Linked DNA regions of Aquabacterium sp. OR-4. The protein of the gene in region 2 interacts with the protein of the main gene of each other region in a pairwise test. Links are inferred from orthologs where the notes say so. Each region holds a gene or a part of one and is shown on either strand. Other genes may lie near its edges.

The links. The genes of interacting proteins can lie anywhere in the genome.
Region 1: the proteins of ruvC (region 2) and ruvA interact in binary tests that used the Escherichia coli proteins (3 or more experiments, as listed by UniProt). The link is inferred for Aquabacterium sp. OR-4 from one-to-one orthologs.

What each region holds. Positions count from the first base shown.
Region 1 is NZ_JAOCQD020000001.1:857,165-860,070, forward strand. What follows is about bases 33-2,863. They hold ruvA (Holliday junction branch migration protein RuvA), read left to right. Parts: upstream 33-1,075; coding sequence 1,076-1,651; downstream 1,652-2,863. Other genes in these bases: N4G63_RS03525 (sensor histidine kinase), read left to right, coding at 33-345; N4G63_RS03530 (response regulator), read left to right, coding at 412-1,059; ruvB (Holliday junction branch migration DNA helicase RuvB), read left to right, coding at 1,799-2,860. Outside these bases: more of N4G63_RS03525, read left to right, coding at 1-32; N4G63_RS03545 (magnesium transporter CorA family protein), read right to left, coding at 2,902-2,906. UniProt on the Escherichia coli protein: The RuvA-RuvB-RuvC complex processes Holliday junction (HJ) DNA during genetic recombination and DNA repair.
Region 2 is NZ_JAOCQD020000002.1:1,439,966-1,443,039, forward strand. The notes cover bases 11-3,009. They hold ruvC (crossover junction endodeoxyribonuclease RuvC), read left to right. Parts: upstream 11-1,235; coding sequence 1,236-1,784; downstream 1,785-3,009. Other genes in these bases: N4G63_RS18555 (lysophospholipid acyltransferase family protein), read left to right, coding at 11-265; N4G63_RS18560 (phosphatidate cytidylyltransferase), read left to right, coding at 262-1,239; N4G63_RS18570 (hypothetical protein), read right to left, coding at 1,974-2,180; N4G63_RS18575 (hypothetical protein), read right to left, coding at 2,191-2,376; lpxC (UDP-3-O-acyl-N-acetylglucosamine deacetylase), read right to left, coding at 2,428-3,009. In the rest of the region: more of N4G63_RS18555, read left to right, coding at 1-10; more of lpxC, read right to left, coding at 3,010-3,074.

The DNA.
Region 1 (2,906 bases), on a different replicon or contig from region 2:
GCCCCCACCGACGACGAGACACCGCAGACGCTGTCGTCGCGCGCCTATGTGCAGACCACCCGCATCCTGCGCGAGGCCATCAGCAACATCATCAAGCACAGCGGCGCCTCGCAGTGCAGCGTGCGCTGCGCCATCGCCGACGGCGACTTCCAGCTGCTGATCCAGGACAACGGCCAGGGCATTCCGGTCGAACTGGACGGCCGGCTCGACAAGGGCCACGGCATGGCCAGCATGAAGGGCCGCGCCAAGCAGCTGCAGGGCCAGTGCCTGGTCGAGTCGAGCCCCGGCTATGGAACCGTGATACGCCTCACATTGCCGCTGGAGCGCCAGCTCGCGTCCGTGTGAACCCGCTGTTACGATGGGATTCCCGCCTGCGGGATCCCGTGTTGAGATGTTGCCGACGGACCCGTCATGAATCAGATCCTGCTGCTCGAAGACCTGCCTGAAATCCGCGCCTGGCTCAAGAGCCTGGTGCTGCAGGTGTTTCCTGCCGGGCGCATCACCGAATGCTCGCGCGTGCACGACGCGCTGCAGCAGGTGCAGCAGCTGCGCTTCGACCTCGCGCTGATCGACCTGGGCCTGCCCGATGGCAGCGACACCGATGTGGTGGCCCGCCTGCGCGACCTGCAGCCCGACGCGCAAAGCGTGGTGGTCACGATCCACGATGACGACGAGCACCTGTTCCCGGCCCTGCAGGCCGGCGCCTACGGCTACATCCTGAAGGAGCAGCCGCGCGAACTGATCACCGAGCAGCTGCAGCGCATCAGCCAGGGCGAGCCGCCGCTGTCGCCGTCGATCGCACGCAAGGTCATCAAGTACTTTGCCGCCCAGGCCAAGCCGCAGGCCAATGCCATGCCCGACGTGCAGCTCACCGAGCGCGAGAGCGAGGTGCTGCTGCGCGTGGCCAAGGGCTTCACGCTGCCCGAGATCGGCGTGCAGCTGGGCCTGAGCCGCCACACCATCGCCGACTACGTCAAGCAGATCTACCGCAAGCTCAACGTGAGTTCGCGCGCCGAGGCCGCGCTCGAAGCGCAGCGCCTGGGTCTGTTCAGGCGATAGGCCACAATCGCCGTCCATGATCGGACGGCTCAGCGGCACGCTGGCGGAGAAGGCTCCGCCCCAGGTACTCATCGATGTCAACGGTGTCGGCTACGAGGTCGACGTGCCGATGTCGAGCTTTTACAACCTGCCGCCGCTGGGCGAGCGCGTGGTGCTGCTCACGCACCAGGTGGTGCGCGAGGACGCGCAGCTGCTCTACGGCTTTCTCACGCATGAAGAGCGCGCGGCCTTTCGCCAGCTGATCCGCATCACCGGCGTCGGGCCCAAGATGGCGCTCAGCCTGCTGTCGGGCCTGAGCGTGGCCGAGCTCACCCAGGCCGTGGCCCAGCAGCAGGCCGGGCGGCTGGTTAAGGTGCCGGGCATCGGCAAGAAGACCGCCGAGCGCCTGCTGCTCGAGCTGAAGGGCAAGCTGGGCCCCGAGCTGGCCCTGGCCGGTGGCGCCGCGGCGGCCAGCGATGCCCAGGCCGACATCGTGCAGGCGCTGATCGCGCTGGGCTACAGCGAGAAGGAGGCCGGCGCCGTGCTCAAGACCCTGCCGCCCGACATTGGCGTGTCCGAGGGCATCAAGGCCGCGCTGAAGGCCTTGTCCTGACGCAGCGGCGCGCCCGCCATGACCGGTGCGCGCCGCCAGCCACCTGAGCGGCCGGCCGCCAGCCGTCTGTACGGCCGGCCTCCAGCCGCCTGAGGCGACCCGGCGCGGGCTGGGGTCAGGGCGGGTGGTTTGAGCCACAATGACTGGATGGGCATCCAGACCGACGACTTTGCCGCACCGCCCGCACCGCGCGTGGTGAGTGCCAGCCGCGCCTCGCCGCAGGAAGAAGCGCTGGAGCGCGCGCTGCGGCCCAAGCTGCTGCAGGAGTACATCGGCCAGGCCAAGGCGCGCGAGCAGCTCGAGATCTTCATCGGCGCGGCGCGCAAGCGCGAGGAGGCGCTCGACCACGTGCTGCTGTTCGGCCCGCCGGGCCTGGGCAAGACCACGCTGAGCCACATCATCGCCGCCGAACTGGGCGTGAACCTGCGCCAGACCAGCGGCCCGGTGCTCGAGAAGCCCAAGGACCTGGCCGCGCTGCTGACCAACCTCGAGAAGAACGATGTGCTCTTCATCGACGAGATCCACCGGCTCTCACCGGTGGTCGAGGAGATCCTGTACCCGGCGCTCGAGGACTACCAGATCGACATCATGATCGGCGAGGGCCCGGCCGCGCGCAGCATCAAGCTCGATCTGCAGCCCTTCACGCTGGTGGGCGCCACCACGCGCGCGGGCATGCTCACCAACCCGCTGCGCGACCGTTTCGGCATCGTCGCGCGGCTCGAGTTCTACACGCCGGCCGAGCTGGGCACCATCGTCAAGCGCTCGGCCGGCCTGCTCAGCGTGCCGATCCAGGCCGAGGGCGCGTTCGAGATCGCACGCCGTTCGCGCGGTACGCCGCGCATCGCCAACCGGTTGCTGCGCCGGGTGCGCGACTACGCCGAGGTCAAGGGCGACGGCGTCATCACGCGCCAGATCGCCGACCTGGCGCTGAAGATGCTGGATGTCGACCCCGAGGGTTTCGACCTGATGGACCGCAAGTTTCTCGAGGCCGTGGTGCACCGCTTCGACGGTGGCCCGGTGGGCCTGGACAACGTGGCTGCCGCCATCGGCGAGGAGCCCGGCACCATCGAGGACGTGATCGAGCCCTACCTGATCCAGCAGGGCTTTCTGCAGCGCACGCCGCGCGGCCGCGTGGCCACACTGGCCGCCTACCGCCACCTGGGCGTGGCGCCGCCGCAATCGGCCGGCGGGCTGTTCGACGCCGGCTGATCGAGCAGCGCAGGGCGGCGCTGCGGGGCCGGATGCTCTGCTTACC
Region 2 (3,074 bases):
GCTGTACCACCTGGCGCGGCAGTTTCCGCAGGTGCCGCTGGTGCCGGCCTGGATCGACAACGTGCAGCGCGTGATGCCCAAGGGCGAGGTCGTGCCGGTGCCCATCCTGTGCACGGTGAGTTTCGGCGCGCCGATCCAGCTGGCCACGGTGGACGGCCAGCCCGAGGACAAGGCGGCCTTCCTGGCACGCGCACGGCAGGCGGTGGTGGCCCTGCAGCCGGCCGGCCACGGCACCAGCGACGACCCGATGGCCCGCGCCACATGAGCTGGCTGCGCAGTCTGGATGCGCGCCAGCAGGTGGCGCTGCTGTTCGTGGTGCTGTTCGGCCTGCTGGCGCTGGCCAGCGCCGCCACCGCGATGCTGGCCCTGCGCGAGCGTGATGCGCAGCAGGCCGGGCGCTTTGCGCGCGCCCAGCGCGACCTGCGCGCGGTGTGGATCGGCGCGGTGGTGTTCTGGCTGGCCTGGGTGTCGGGGGCGGCCGGCGCCACGCTGCTGTTCGGCGTGATCTCGTTTCTGGCGCTGCGCGAATACATCACGCTGGTGGCCACCCGGCGCAGCGACCACCGCAGCCTGCTGCTGGCCTTCTTTGTGGTGCTGCCGCTGCAGTTCGCGCTGGTGGGCTGGCGGCGCTTCGACCTGTTCTCGGTGTTCATCCCGGTCTACATGTTCCTGGCCATCCCGGTGATCAGCGCGCTGGCCGGCGACCCCGAGCGCTTTCTCGAGCGCAACGCCAAGATCCAGTGGGGCATCACGGTGTGCGTCTACGGCCTGTCGCACGCCCCGGCGCTGCTGCTGCTGAACTTTCCGAAGCTGCCCGACCGCGGCGCGTTCCTGCTGTTTTTTCTGGTGATGGTGACCGCCGCCGCGCAACTGGCCCAGGAGGCCGCCAGCCGCCGCCTGCGGCGCCGGCCGGTGGCGCGCCACATCGACCGCAGCTTCTCGCTGCGCGCCTGGGGCAGCGGCGTGCTGGCCGGCGCGTTGCTGGGCGCCCTGCTGTTCTGGATCACGCCGTTCAAGCTGGGCCAGGCCCTGGTGATGGCCGCCATTGCCGGCGGCGCCGGCACGCTGGGCGACTTTGTGATGCGCGCGCTGAAGAAGGACGCCGGCGTGCGCTGGTGGGGCAACGAGAGCTCGGTCACCGGTGCGGTGGGCCTGCTCGACCGCGTGGCGCCGCTGTGTTTTGCCGCGCCGGTGTTCTTTCACTCCGTGCGCTGGTACTTCCAGCTTCAGCCTTCATGAGAATCCTGGGCATCGACCCCGGCCTGCAACGCACCGGCTTCGGCGTTGTCGACATCGACGGCAGCCAGCTCAGCTATGTGGCCAGCGGCACCATCAGCACCACCGAGGCCGACAAGGGCAACCTGCCGGCACGGCTGAAGCTGATCTTCGACGGCGTGTGCGAGGTGCGCCAGCGCTACCAACCGCAGTCGGCGTCGGTGGAGATCGTGTTCGTCAACGTCAACCCGCAGAGCACGCTGCTGCTGGGCCAGGCGCGCGGCGCGGCGCTGGCGGCGCTGGTATCGGGCGACCTGCCTGTTGCCGAGTACACCGCGCTGCAGATGAAAAAAGCCATCGTCGGCCACGGCCTGGCCAGCAAGGACCAGGTGCAGGCGATGGTGATGCGCCTGCTGCAGCTGCCCGGCCTGCCGGGCAAGGACGCGGCCGATGCGCTGGGCCTGGCCATCGTGCATGCGCATGCCGCGCGGCACCTGCTGGCCCTGGGCAGCGCGGGCGATCTGGCGCGGCGCAGCCAGAGCCAGTACCGGCGCGGACGGGCGGTGTAGCTGGGGCACCCGGCCCCGCGGGTACGCGGGGCCACCCGCCGTGCGGGTTGCCGGCCGGCTTCGGAGCGGCCGGGCGCCGGCCGGCTGGGGCACCCGGCCCCGCGGTTACACGGGGCCACCCGCCGTGCGGGTTGCGGGCCGGCTTCGGAGCGGCCGGGCGCCGGCCGGCTTGGGGCCGGGGCCTGCGCGCTACATCAGCGCGCGGATGCCCGCGAACACGCGGCCGAAGATCCAGATGTTGAAGGTGCCCAGCACCACCACCACGCACCAGCGGTAAAGCGCCTTGGCGCGCGCCAGCGGCACATGCTCGCCGGTGGTGACATGCAGCACGAAGAAGAAGGCCGTGGTGGCGGCCATGATGGCCAGCACGATGCCGGCAACCCAGAACAGAATCATGCGGCCGAGCCTACAACATCAGCGCCAGGCGCTCGAGGATCAGCACGCCGAAGAAGCCCAGCGCCGCGATCAATGACCACTTCAGCACCACGATGCCGCGCTGGCGCCAGCGCACGTCGCGCGTGCCGATGTACATGGCAAAGCACAGCAGGCTGGCAAACAGCAGCAGTCCGAAGACCAGTCGGAAAACAAGCATGGGCGCGATCTTGCCTGCAAATCGGCCGCGCGCCGTGGCGCGGCCGCGGCATCACCAGGCCGGCGCCAGCTCGGCCAGGCCCGGCGGGGCCAGCGCGGCGTCGTCGAAGCTGGCCCACTCCCAGGCCTCGGGCCGCTCGAACAGCGCCCGCAGCAGCAGGTTGTTGAGCGCGTGGCCGCTCTTGTAGGCCACGTAATGCGCCAGCATCGGGTGGCCGGCGTTGAACAGGTCGCCGATGGCGTCCAGGATCTTGTGCTTGGCGAACTCGTCGTCGTAGCGCAGGCCGTCGGCATTGAGCACGCGGCTGTCGTCGACCACGATGGCGTTGTCCATGCTGCCGCCCAGCGTGAGGCCGCGGCTGCGCATCAGCTCCACGTCTTTCGTGAAGCCGAAGGTGCGGGCGCGGGCGATGTCGCGCTTGTAGCGGCCCGAGCCCATGTCGAACACCACGCGCTGGCCGGTGGCATCGACCGCGGGGTGGTCGAAGTCGATCTCGAAGCTCAGCTTGAAGCCGTGGTACGGCTCGAGCCGCGCCCACATCAGGCGCTTGCCCTCGCCCTGGCGCACCTCCACCGTCTGCTTGACGCGGATGAAGCGCTTGGGCACCTTCTGCACCTCGACGCCGGCGCTTTGCAGCAGGTAGACGAAGCTGGCCGCCGAGCCGTCGAGGATGGGCACCTCATCGGCGGTGATGTCGA